One region of the Desulfovibrio sp. 6_1_46AFAA genome, then DNA from elsewhere that is predicted to be linked to it. Evidence: riboswitches for the same ligand, from Rfam matches in the RefSeq annotation. Region 1 holds a riboswitch; each other region holds the start of a gene.
What was found. Region 1 has a riboswitch for cobalamin ahead of metE (5-methyltetrahydropteroyltriglutamate--homocysteine S-methyltransferase). Riboswitches for the same ligand answer to the same signal wherever they lie in the genome.

Region 1 (4,336 bases):
CCCACCTACACCTCGCCGCACATTCCGCAACTGTTGGCGGGCGATTACAACGGCCGCTGGCTTTTTGACGTCTGGCGCGAGGACAATGTGCTTTCCCCGGAGGACGGGGGGATCTTCAAGGACTGCCTGAACGCGCTGGAACAGGGCGCCTCCTCGGGCGAGATGACCGTGCGCCTGCGCCGCCGGGACGGGCGCTTCATCTGGTGCAGGGTCACCTATACCTGCCTGACCGACCCGGACCTCGGCATCCGCTACATCGGCACCATCAACGACGTGGACGAAGTCACCCGGGCCACGCAGGCCCTGCACTTCAGGGCTGAATACGACCCCCTGACCGGCGCGTACAACATGCAGACCTTTTTTGAAAAGGCCGACCTGCTGATCCGCCAGGGCGACGGGCCGCGGCATATCGTGCGTTTCGACGTGGCGGGCTTCAAAGGCATCAACGAAATGTTCGGCCTGGAGGAAGGCGACCGCCTGCTGCGGGCCATCGCCCATCTTGTGCGCGAACAGATCGACAAACGGCTGGAAACCTTCGCCCGCCTGTCCGGCGACGTGTTTGTGGCCTGCCTCGCGGGCGACCGCGAGCGGGTCCGACATTTTGTGGGCTGGCTCTCGCGCCAGTTGCGCGAATATACCCAATCCTACCGTGTCATGCTCTTTTTCGGCATCTGCCCGGTGGAAAAACGCAGGACCCCGGTGCACGTGCTCTGCGACTGGGCCCATCTGGCCCTGAAAACCGTCAAAGGCAGCGATCTGACCAACTACGCCTTTTACGACGGCGAGTTGCGCGCCCGGCTGCTGGATGAAAATAATATCAAGGACCAGATGCACGAGGCCCTGGAAAAAGGCCAGTTCGTGCTCTACCTCCAGCCCAAGGTGGAGATTTCCAGCGGCCGAATTGTGGGGGCCGAGGCCCTGGCCCGCTGGCAACACCCCACGGACGGGCTGATCCTGCCGGGCCGCTTTGTGCCGCTGTTCGAACGCAACGGCTTCATCGTCCGTTTTGACGAGTACATCTGGGAACAGACCTGTAAAATGCTGCGCCTCTGGCTGGACAAGGGCTATCGGCCCACGCCCGTGTCCATTAACGTCTCCCGCATGCACTTCAACGACGACCGTTTCTGCGGCAAGCTGCTGACCCTGACCGACAAATACCGCCTGCCCCGGCACCTGCTGGAACTGGAACTCACGGAAAGCGCCTTTTTTGAAAGCGAAAGAACCCTGATCCGGGTCATGAACGACCTCCAGGAACAGGGCTTCGTCTTTTCCATGGACGATTTCGGCACGGGCTATTCCTCCTTGAGCACCCTGCGCGCCCTGCCCTTCAACATCGTCAAGCTGGACCGCACCTTCATCAGTGACGGCACGGACAATGAACGCGGCCAGATCGTAGCCCGCAACACCGTCACCCTGGCCCGCCAGCTCAAGATGAAAATCATCGCCGAAGGCGTGGAAACTGTGGAGCAGGCGCGCTTTCTGCTCAGCATCGGCTGCAATTACGCCCAGGGCTACTATTACTCGCGCCCGGTGGATCCCGAAGAATTCGAGGTGCTCAGCTTTGTGCAGGAAAAGGCCTTCTGGGTGGACCCCAGCCTCCAGGAGGAAGCCCGCCGCCTGAACCTGCCCCTGGGCTTGAACGCTCCGGACCGGGAATACTGAACCGCCGCATTGCCGGAAGCTTTTCCTGATCCGTGCGCCTCTCGGAAAGGCCGTCGGGGGGCAACGCCGCTCCCAATTCATGCCCGCCCCCCCATTGAACACCGCCCTCGTGCGGCGATTTTCCACGCCTTCGCCCCGTGGGCTTGTCCCTCGGCAATGCTTGACAGCGCAGGCCAAAGCATATATCAATTTATCTAGATATTGTGATGATAAACGGAAAGCGGTGTAAATCCGCTACGGACGCGCCACTGTAACCGGGACAAACCCAACCGAAGCCACTGTTCGACACGGACGAACGGGAAGGCAAGGCGAGCACGGGCCGGAAGTCAGGAGACGACTTGTCACAATGGCCGCGATTGGTGCGGCACGGCAGTACTGTCTCGCGTATAGGCATTTGCCCGGACTGGAGCTTACGTTTGAAATTGCCGCCCAACGGCCCGGCATCTCCGCTGTTTTGCGTTCCACGGCCCACCGGCGGATGCGCCGTGCGGCAATTTCGCGGCGCGGATTTTCCTGAAAGCCCGCGCGGAGCGGTTTGTCCCGCACAAAGTCGGACCGCCCTCTCCGGATGCATCCCTGTATTCCGGCTCCGGACGCACGTGAAATGGACTGCCCTTTCAACTCTTTTGAAAGGAGCATCCCATGCGAACTCACATTCTCGGTTTCCCGTCCATCGGAAAACAGCGGGAGCTGAAACAGGCTCTCGAAGCCTTCTGGAAAGGCGATCTTGCCGCTGAAGCGCTTGCCGAAACCTGCACGGCGCTGAAGAAACGCCATTGGCGCATCCAGCAAGACGCCGGTCTTGACTATGTGACCACAGGCGATTTTTCACTCTATGACCGCATGCTGGACATAACCCGCATGCTCGGCGCAATGCCTCCCCGCTTTGCCCCCTGCCTCAAGGACGCGCACCCGGATCTGTATTTCAGCATGGCGCGCGGCGATGCGCGGCGCAACATCCCGGCCTTGGAAATGACCAAGTGGTTTGACACCAACTACCACTATCTTGTGCCGGAAATCGATGCCGATACGCCTTGGCATCGCGAAGAGCACCCGCTGGTCGCGGATACAAGGCTGGCCGGGGAACTCGGCTTTTCGCCGAAACCGGCCCTGATCGGTCCGTTCACCTGGCTGGCCCTGGCAAAAGCCCGCAACGGCGCGCGCAAGTGGGAGCGTCTGGACGCGGTTACGGCCGCCTATGCCGACCTTTTTACGCTTCTTGCGCCCTTGTGCGACCGCATCCAGGTTGAGGAACCCGTGCTCTGCACGGAACTTCTGCCGCAAGAGGCGAGCGTGGCTTTTCGGGAGGTCTACGCGGCCCTGAACGCGGCCGGCAACGGCAAGCTCATGCTGACGACCTATTTCGGCCCGCTCTGCCGGAATCTGGATCTAGCCCTCGCTTCCGGCTGCGCAACGCTGCATGTGGACATTGTGCGCGGCAGGGAACAACTGGATGCCGTTCTGGACAAGCTCCCCGCCGACACGGCGCTTTCGCTCGGCGTGGTGAACGGACGCAATATCTGGAAAAGCGATTACGCCCAAATCCTGCCCCTTGTCACGCGGGCCGTCGCCGCGCTCGGCACGGAACGGGTTTTGCTGGGATCAAGCTGCTCGCTGCTGCACTGCCCTGTGGACCTGGAGAAAGAAACAACCCTGCCGGAGCACATCCGGAACCGCATGGCCTTTGCCGTGCAGAAGTGCGCGGAGCTGACCGACCTGCGAAACATCGCGGAAAACAGCGACCACGCGGCCCTGGCGGCCAATGCCGCCGTATTGCGGGCGGCTGCCGGGCATGCCGACAGCCGCATTGACGCCGTGCGCCGACGCGCGTCCGCCGTCACGCCGGACCAGCTTTCCCGCCGCTCGGCCTATCCGCAACGGCATGCCGCGCAGTCCTGGCTCAACCTGCCCCCGCTGCCCACCACGACCATCGGCTCCTTCCCGCAGACCGCCGCCATCCGTAAAACACGCCTGGACTACAAGCGGGGCGACATGCCGGAAGCGGACTATCTGGCCGCCATCAGACAAGAAATCAAAAACTGCATCGCAAAGCAGGAGAAACTGGGCCTGGACGTCCTTGTGCATGGCGAGGCTGAACGCAACGATATGGTGGAATATTTCGGCCAGCAGCTCGGCGGCTTCTGCTTTACGCAGAATGGCTGGGTGCAGAGCTACGGCAGCCGCTGCGTAAAGCCGCCCGTCATCTACGGCGACGTGTACCGCAAGCGGCCCATGACCGTGGACTGGATTCTCTACGCGCAGTCGCTCACGCAAAAACCGGTCAAGGGCATGCTGACCGGCCCGGTGACGATTCTCTGCTGGAGCTTCGTTCGCGAGGACCTGGAACGCGGCGAAGTCTGCAAACAGATCGCCCTGGCTATCCGCGACGAAGTGCTGGATCTGGAAAAGGCGGGCATCCGCATCATCCAGATCGACGAAGCGGCCCTGCGGGAAGGTATGCCCCTGACCAAAGCTGCGGCGGAAGACTATCTGCGCCGGGCGGTGGACGCCTTCCGTCTGGCCGCGTCCGGCGTGGAGGACGCCACACAGATCCACACCCATATGTGCTACAGCGAGTTCAACGCCATTCTGCCCTGGATCGCCCAAATGGATGCGGACGTCATCAGCATTGAATCCAGCCGCAGCGGCATGGAACTGCTGGAAGCCTTCACCG
Region 2 (4,336 bases), on a different contig from region 1:
AAACGCGCACCGGCTTTTCCCCGGCATGGCGCGCCCGCAGCGTTGCCAGGCGCGCCCGCCAGTCCCGGATCAGCCCGGCGGCCTTTTGCTCGCGTCCCGTGAGACGCCCCAGCTTTTCCAGCACATCGAACATCTTGTCAAAAGAATCCATCTCAAACGTCAGCACATTGATGCCCAGTTTACGCAGGGCTTCGGTCTGCAACAGCGCCTCGCGCCGTCCGGCGAGCTGAAGCACCAGATCCGGCTTCTGAGCCACGATCAGTTCCGCATTGGGCCGCATATGGGTGCCTATGGCGGGCAGACCGGCCAGCTCCGGCAGATGGGCGTCGGCCACGGTGCGCGCCACCAGCAGGTCGCGCGCGTCCAAGGCCAGCAGCAGCTCGTTGTAGGCGCCGTACAGGGCGATGATCCGCTCGGCCGGTTTATCCAGAGTCAGCGTGACGCCCGTGTCGTCAACCACCTCAATGGGAGCCGCCTGAACCGGGGCCGGATTCAGGCCCGTCAGCAGCAGAACCAGCAGCAAAATTGACGGCGCCGTTGCTCCACGGCCCGGAAGCGCGCCCCAGCAGCGCCTGGGGCAGGCCCCAGCGCGGATGCGAAAAAACCCGGATGGGAATATCGTACAGAACACTGAGTCTCTCCTCGGTGAAGACCTCGGACACGGGGCCGTCAAAGAGTACCCGGCCGTTTTTCAGGCCCATGAGCCTGGTTGCATACAAGGCGGCCAGATTGCAGTCGTGCATGGCCATGAGCACGCAGGCCCCGGCGGCCCGACGGCGCTCCAGCAGATCAAAAAGTTCCACCATGCGGGCCAGATCCAGACCAGCGGCCAGCTCGTCCAGCAGGAGCAGCGGGCTCTCCTGGGCCAGAGCCCGCGCCAGCAGCACCCGCTGCAGTTCCCCGCCGGAAAGCTCCCCCACGCGACGCGCGGCCAGAGCGGCGGCTCCGGTGGCGGCCAGGGCCTGTCCGACGGCGGCGTAGTCCCGCCGTCCGTAGCCGCCCAGCCAGGAGAGGTAGGGATAGCGCCCCAGCAGGACCATCTGACGCACACTCAGGCCGGACGGGCATTCCGCGCGTTGCGGCACCACGGCCGCCAGCCGGGCGCGTTCGCGCGGACGCAGGCCATCCAGCGGCCTGTCCGCCAAACGTATGCCGCCGCCCTGGGGCCGCAGCACGCCGGAAATGCAACGCAGCAAGGTGGTTTTGCCGCTGCCGTTGGGTCCCAGCAGGGCTACGCTTTCGCCGCCGCGCGCCGCCAGGCTCACGCCGCGCAGCACGGACCGCCCGGCATAGCCCGCCGTGAGATCGCGCACGTCCAGCATCGGCCCTTCCACTGCTCTGCTCAGCGGCCTGTCCATTGATCGTGCGCCGGACATCAGCGCCGCCGCACCAGAAGGGCGAAAAACGGCCCGCCCAACAGGGCCGTGACCACGCCCACGGGCAATTCCTGGCCGCCGCCCAGCACGCTGCGGGCCAGGACGTCAGCCCAGACCAGCAGCACGCCGCCGCCGAAAAAGGCCCCGGCCAGCAAAGGGCCGTGCCCCTGTCCCAGCAAAAGGCGCAGCACATGCGGCACTACCAGGCCCACAAAGCCGATCACTCCGGCCACGGCCACGCAACCGGCGGTCATGCAGCTGGCCCCGGCCAACAGCCAGAAGCGCGCCCGGCCCACATTAAGACCCAGTTGCGCGGCCTGCTCGTCGCCCAGCGAAAGCACGTCCAAGGCCCGCCAGCCCAGACCCACGGCCAGCAGACCGGGAATAAGGGTCGCCAGCAGCAGGGGCAGACTGTCCCAGCCCCGGCCTTGGAGCGAGCCCAGAATCCAGAACACGATGCTGGTCACGGATTCCTCATTGAGAGCCTTGACCAGGGCCACCAGGGCCCCCAGAAAGGCGGCCACGGCAATACCCGCCAGAATCACGCTTTCGCGGCTGAAATCCCCCTTGCCCCGGCCCAGCCAGAGCGCGCCGCACAGGGCCAGCAGGGCCCCGGCCAGAGCGGCGGGAGCCACCAACCCGGCCTGGGTCACTCCCGCCGCATGGCCTAGAATCCGCCCCAGCCACAGGCCGAACCCGCCGCCGACGCCGCCCAGGGCGATAGCCATGCTGGCACCGCAGGCCGCACCGGCGGAAATGCCAAGGGTGAAAGGGTCGGCCAGGGGATTGCGCAGTACGCCTTGCAGGGCCACGCCAGCCACGGCCAGCGCGCCGCCGCAAAGTGCCGCCAGGCAGACCCGCGCCAGACGGATCTGCCCCACTACCAGGAGTTGAGAGGCGTCCACCGGAGCGGCGGCCAGGCCCAGGCTCGCGGCCAGCGCGCGGAAAACCTCATTCACGCCCAGCGGGAACGGCCCCGGCAGGCAGGCCAGCGGCAGGGAGCATAGCCAGAGCGCCGCCAGCCCGGCCAGGGCAAGGCAAAGGGACCGCGTCCGGGGCGGCCGGGAAAGGGCATCTATGTGCATATCATATGGGGCTATGCGGACAAAAAAAAGCCTCTTCCATACCTGGAAGAGGCCCGTATTTCCTCTGCCTGACCGGCAAAAACCCGTTGCCGGAGAACATCTCACGCCAAAGCAATGCACTTTTTCAAAGTTAAGCTGCACCAGGAGCGCGAAAATGGGCACGGCAGGTCTTCCGGCTTGATCCCCTTGCCCCGGCCTTCCCGTTTCCAGTGGCACAAAATGGGGCGCGGTTTGCGGATCTCACGGCGGCGGGTCCGCTCCCGTTTTACACGGGATTCCCTTTTCAAGCCGTTCCGCGTTGCTCCGCCGGTCCGGCTACCGTTGTCAGAGGGCACATTAGGCGCGGCGCGCGGCCCTGTCAATGCGGCCGGACAGATGCATCTGACTCCAGCTTTTAAGGCATCTTATTTGCCGGGATTATCCGTCAAAACCAGCCTGTTCGACGTTGGCGGCGTCATCCGGCGTTTTTTGCCGCTCACGTACTTGAAGTACAGCCCTGCTCTTGGTGCCCGTAAGGCTCGCCCGGCTCGCCAACGGGCACGGCCCTTTGGGCCGCCTTCCGGTCGGTTTCCGCGCAAAAAGCGCCATTTCCCTTGCCAACGCCGAAGAATCTTGCTTCAGCCGTTGCGACGAAGGAAGCTACGGATGAAGACAGCAATTGGTTACGCAAAATTATATCTAGGAAAATCGCTGTCGCTATCCGTAGCGGTGCTGTCTTGATCCGTAGCAGTGCTGTCCTTATCTGTACGCCGCCCTGCGGCTACAGCTAAGGCAACACGGCTTCGCCGTGAACGGCTCAAGCAAGCCGCTGACGCGGCAACGGCCAGCGCATTTTTTAGAATTCTCCCGGCACCAGCCATCCGCCTGCGCTTCGCTCCGGCGGAGCAAAGGTGGCTTCGCCCAACTCTTGGGAAAGAGTATATGATAAATACCAATACATTGAACCAGCCGTATAAATTAAATGAACTTTTATACGCTTGCCAAGGTAGACGCGCGACGGATCAGCCTCAGGCCGTGATCCAGATCAGGCTGGCCTGACGGCCGGACCTTTTTTCACGCCGGTAAGAGAAGAACTGTCCGTTGTTGGAAGCCGTGCAAAGATCCAGGCCGTAGATTTGGCGCTCCGGCAGACCGGCTTGTTGCAACTGCCGGCGGGTCAGGCCCCAAAGATCCATGGTCCGCGTTGCCGGGTCGAACCAGGCCCGGAAGTCGTCGCTCCATTCCCGCTCGAAGTTGACGAACTCCGCCCGTCCCGGCCCCAGGCTGGGTCCGCGCACGGCCAGCAGGTCGCAGGGTTTGAGATCATAGCGCGCGCAGAAGCGGGCCACGCCCGTACCCGGGAAATCGCAACGGTTGCCCCGCCAGCCCGCGTGCAGGGCAGCCACGTATCGACCGCTCTTGTGCGCCAGCAGAATGGGCTGGCAGTCCGCGGTCTTGATCAGCAGGCCCAGGCCGGGCCGGGACACGGCCATGCCGTCGCCGTCCGCCGTGGGCCGGATTTCGCAGGCCACGGCTTCCGGCTCGAAGAGCAGCACGTCGCCGTGCACCTGATTGAGCTCCGCCCAAGCCGTGAGGCCGTGCGGCTGCAAGGCCGCCAGCAGGTCACGGCGGTTGCCCGTTACAATATCCGGGTCGTCCTCGGTGCTGAAGGAAATATTGCCGCCGTCATAGCCGTTGCGGTACACCCCGCCGGGGATGGCGGCTCGGACCTGAAAGGCGCAACGGACATTCTCAAGACCGGGAAACTGAAAAGGAATGTAGCTTACAGACACAGAAACTGCTCTTCCGTGCAGAGATATTGCACGCGTTGATCCCACTGTTCCAGGGGCAGATTTTTGGCAACCTGGAAGGCGAAGCACAGGCCCACGCGCGGGC
Region 3 (4,336 bases), on a different contig from region 1:
CCACCAGGGCCTTGAGGGCCTCGGCCAGACCGATGAAGCCGATGGTCAAGGTGCCGTGCTTGAGCACTTCCCCTATGCCGTCGTCCCAGTCCAGCTTGCCGGAATCCAGCCAGATGCCGTTGCCCATGAGGAAGGGATAGTTGCGCACCTTTTTGGCGCTCTGGATCTTGAGCCGGTGCAGCAACTGCCGGAAGACCAGGTCGATCTTCTCATCCAGCAGGGCGTAAAACTTTTCCGGATCATTACGGGCTTCCAGGCCCAGGCGCGGCAGGTTCACGGAGGTGAAGCTCAGATTGCCGCGTCCGCAGGTCACCTGGCGCTCCGGATCATACACATTGCCCAGCACACGCGTGCGGCAGCCCATATAGGCCACTTCGCTGTCGTAATAACCGTCCCTGTAGTACTGGAGGTTGAAGGGGGCGTCAAGAAAGCTGAAATTGGGGAAAAGGCGTTTGGCCGAGGTTTCCATGGCCAGTTTGAACAAATCGTAGTTGGGGTCCTCAGGATTGTAGTTGACCCCTTCCTTGACCTTGAAAATCTGCACCGGGAAAATGGAAGTCTCGCCGTTGCCCAGACCGGCCTGGGTGGCCAAGAGCAGGTTTTTCATGACCATCCGGCCCTCGGCGGAGACGTCCGTGCCGTAGTTGATGGAGCTGAACGGCACCTGGGCCCCGGCCCGGGAATTCATGGTATTCAGGTTATGGATAAGGGCCTCCATGGCCTGGTACACGCGCCGGTCCGTATTGGCCAAAGCTTCGTCCACGGCATAGGCGTGGGCGCGTTCCGTCAGTTCTTTCCACTGTTCGGGAGCCGCTTCGGTCAGCGCGCGGCCCAGAGCATCGGCTCCGGCCATGCTCGGGCGCACGCCCACGGCATCCAGCAGTTTCCCGGCCAGTTCCTCCGCAGCGGCCGCGTCCAGGCCCCCGGCAATGCGCAGGCAGGCGCAGAAGGCCTTGCGGTATTCCTTGGCATAGGTCTTGATCACGCCCTCGGCCATGGCATAGTCAAAGTGCGGCACGCTCTGGCCGCCGTGCATTTCATTCTGGTTGGCCTGAATGGCTATGCAGGCCAGGGCCGAATAGCTTTCAATGGAATTGGGCTCACGCAGATAGCCGTGCCCGGTGGAGAAACCATTTTTGAACAGCGGGATCAGATTGATCTGGCAGCAGGTTTCGGTGAGCATGTAGAAATCTTTGTCATGAATATGGATATCGCCGTTAAGGTGCGCGGCCGAGGCGTCCTTGGGCAGGATATAATTGTCGATGAAGAATTTGGAGCCCTCGGAACCGTACTTGAGCATGGTGCCCATGGCCGTGTCGCCGTCAATATTGGCGTTCTCCCGCTTGATGTCCTCCCGGATGGCCGGGGAGTACGTCAGCTTTTTGTAGATATCCATCAGGTAGGATTCCGCGTTGCGGATCTTGGCGTGCTCCGCGCGGTAGAGAATATAGGCCTTGGCGGTTTTGGCGTAATCGTACTGGATCAGCGTTTCTTCCACCACGTCCTGAATTTCTTCCACATGGCGGAGGCTGCGCTCATCCAGCTTTCTGCAGACTTTTTCGGTGACGAAAAGCAGGTCCGTGGGCGACATGTCCTCGCCGCCCACAGCCTGATTGGCTTTGGTGATGGCGTTGAGAATCTTGACCGAATCAAAGGGCACGGACGCACCGTCCCGTTTCATAATACTGGCGGGCATGAAAAACTCCAGGCATGGAGGGGCTGTATGGAATAAAAAACCTCCGCCCGCAACACAGGCGGAGGAGGAAGCGCATTTATCCTCACTGCAAGACCTGACGGCAAAAGCCCCGTTGCCGGCGGTCCGTCCTCAAAGACGATGAATGAAAGCAGGTCTTCCGGCTTGCCGGCTCGCTTTTCGGCCTTCCCGGAGCGAATCCAGTGGCGCGCAAGGAAAAGCGGCATCAGTTCGGCGCACGGCGGCGGGTCCGCTCCCGATTTGAACGGGATTCCCTATTAAGCCCCGAAGGGCGCTTCCGTATCTCTAGAGATAGTCAAAACAGCCCCTTTCTGTCAATCAGAGGCGCGAAAAAAGGCTTCCTTGCTTCGTAGCAACATATTGAATTTAAAAGATAAATTTTAAGGGTACGGCCCTACGGCGACGACCGTCAGCGCTCCGGCCACAGTGCCGGGCCGCCATGCCCTCCAAAAGGTAGCGCCGGATGGTTTCATCGCCGACGATGCCGGGCAGGAGCATCTTGCCGCCCCCGCCGGTTCACCGCGCCGGGGCGGCCTGGCTTTCGGCTCCTCTCCCTGACGGGCCGCCGAGCCGCGCCGTGATCCAGAGGTCCAGACCGGGCACGCCCTCCTCGCCCACTGGCTGCCAGTCCAGCACGGCATCCCGCCGCGCTGCGGACAGATAGCGCACAAAACGCAAATGCAGATTCAGAGCGCTGTCCTTTTTATTCCGACCGACAAGCACGCTGTGGGCAGCCAGAAAAAACTTGCGGGACTCTCCTTCCGGGCCGTTGCAGTCCAGATAGAGCAGGCAGAGCGTATTCTGATCAATATCAATGTCGTTGAGCAGATCGTAATCGACCAGCCGCACGAACGCACCACCGGCGGAGACGTCGATCAGGCGTATTTTCCGTTCCAGATCCTGGCTGTAACGGCTCATATAGATCTGCACCTGGCCGCGCTGCTCCGGCAACATGGGCGCGAACCAGAAGCGGAATTTTTTGAGCATGCCCGGCCCCAGGCGCAGCCGTTCGTGCCGACGCAACTCCCGCCATAAGGAACGGAAAGGCGTCTTGAGCGTGATCTCGGTCAGGGCGTTTCCGGCGTCGCGCCGCACGTCCTGCACGCGGCAGTTGCAATAAAAACCGTGCCGCGCGACGGCAGCCTTACCGCTCTCTTCCTGCCCGTCCCTGGCCTCTTCCGGCTTCGCCTCGATATCCGGCTTGAAATAGATGCGGCACTCCCCGCCCTTCAGTTCAGCGGGAATCAGGGGCTCCGCCGTGGACAGGACCGTGATGTCGCGGGCGGTAAAGGTTACGGTGCAGAGCAGAGGTCCCGCTTCGCGCGGACGGCCGTCAAAGGTGAGTTGGACCGGAAGGGCCCGGTCACGGGCGTATTCCAGGGCGGTTGCGATATTCGGACGCCAGAGGCAGAGGGGCATTACGCGGATCTCCTGTCATCACCAAGGATGCATGCCATGTCCTTTGGCACAGAGCAAGTTGGGGAATTGCCATTCTCAAAGCCGGCGCTGACCTCAGCCGGCTGTTGTCGTTATTCGCAGCAATGCTGTCCTCGTCTGTCGCGTTGCGGCTACAGCCAGGCTTCGCCATGAACGGTTCAGGCAAGCCCCGGCGGCAATAGCTGACGCCCGGTGGGACTGAGTTTCAGCCCTTTGCCTCAGGCGCGGGCGGCCACGCGAGTGAGCACCGGAGCAGGGGATCTTTCAACGTTAACCTGCCCTATTTCCCAAGGATTTTTCATGGATAGCTCACGCGGACGCGTTCTGTAAAGTCGCAACAGCGCCCCGTCCCGGTCGAACTTGACCGCGACGGGGCGCTGTTCAGACAAAACCTGCGAACGCCGGGGATATTCTAAGCAGATTAACTTTGAGAATTGACATTCTCAAAGTTTTTAAGCCGCTCGCTCTGCTCTCGATGTCCGTACGGCGGCATAGCCGCCAACGGCTGACGCTCGTGGCGAGCGCCTGCTTACGCAGCCGCCAGAGCAATTTCAAAGTGAAATGGCTCTAGGTTGGAAGTTTCATTCCCTGCCCAAGAAAGCGAATTCCGGCGCAGGACGCATGGTAAAGCATATTCGAACTTCGCATGGAACGGGCCTCGCGCAGGAGAGAATGAAAGCACGTTGGGAGCGGCTCCTACGGCAGCAGGGTTACCTCATAGGCATTGGCCGGTTCCAGATACTTGCGGGCCACGGCCTGCAAATCAGCCGGGGCCAGCGTGGCGGCCTTGTCCAGCAACTGCTTCTGGAAATCCTGGGGATAGTGCAGCACGGCATCCGTGGCCGCCTCACCGGCGCGGTCCGCCAGGCTTTGCCTCTCGCGCAGGTATTCGCCCAGCAGGCGGTTGCTTCCGGCGGCCAACAGGGCCTTGGGCAGCGGCTTGGCCTTGATTTCGGCAATGATCCCGGCAAAGCCCCGCCGGGCCTGCTCCAGCTTGTCCGGCGTGGTGCCGATGTAAAAGGCCATGAAGCCCGTCTCCGGCATGCTGCGGTTGAAGGCGGTTACGGTATAGCCCAGGCCCTGCTCGTCGCGCAGGCTGGCAAACAGCAGGCCGCTCTGGCCCGAAAGCACGGATTGCAGCAGCATCAGGGCAGGCGCGTCCGGATGGGTGGGCGGCACGGTTTT

Region 2: linked by a shared signal. The riboswitch ahead of HMPREF1022_RS05365 (FecCD family ABC transporter permease) and the one ahead of metE (5-methyltetrahydropteroyltriglutamate--homocysteine S-methyltransferase) in region 1 are both predicted to bind cobalamin.
Region 3: linked by a shared signal. The riboswitch ahead of HMPREF1022_RS06075 (anaerobic ribonucleoside triphosphate reductase) and the one ahead of metE (5-methyltetrahydropteroyltriglutamate--homocysteine S-methyltransferase) in region 1 are both predicted to bind cobalamin.

The regions. Positions count from the first base shown of each region.
Region 1 covers NZ_JH114303.1:378,270-382,605, forward strand. The annotation lists gene HMPREF1022_RS11505 (bifunctional diguanylate cyclase/phosphodiesterase) at 1-1,662, shown strand, start outside; cobalamin riboswitch at 1,841-2,018, shown strand; gene metE (5-methyltetrahydropteroyltriglutamate--homocysteine S-methyltransferase) at 2,305-4,336, shown strand, end outside.
Region 2 covers NZ_JH114301.1:423,338-427,673, reverse strand. The annotation lists gene HMPREF1022_RS05375 (ABC transporter substrate-binding protein) at 1-523, opposite strand, end outside; gene HMPREF1022_RS05370 (ABC transporter ATP-binding protein) at 462-1,322, opposite strand; gene HMPREF1022_RS05365 (FecCD family ABC transporter permease) at 1,376-2,461, opposite strand; cobalamin riboswitch at 2,607-2,799, opposite strand; gene HMPREF1022_RS05360 (polyphenol oxidase family protein) at 3,469-4,233, opposite strand; gene HMPREF1022_RS05355 (5-formyltetrahydrofolate cyclo-ligase) at 4,224-4,336, opposite strand, start outside.
Region 3 covers NZ_JH114301.1:603,740-608,075, reverse strand. The annotation lists gene HMPREF1022_RS06075 (anaerobic ribonucleoside triphosphate reductase) at 1-1,696, opposite strand, end outside; cobalamin riboswitch at 1,827-2,008, opposite strand; gene HMPREF1022_RS06070 (hypothetical protein) at 2,231-3,133, opposite strand; gene HMPREF1022_RS06065 (M16 family metallopeptidase) at 3,848-4,336, opposite strand, start outside.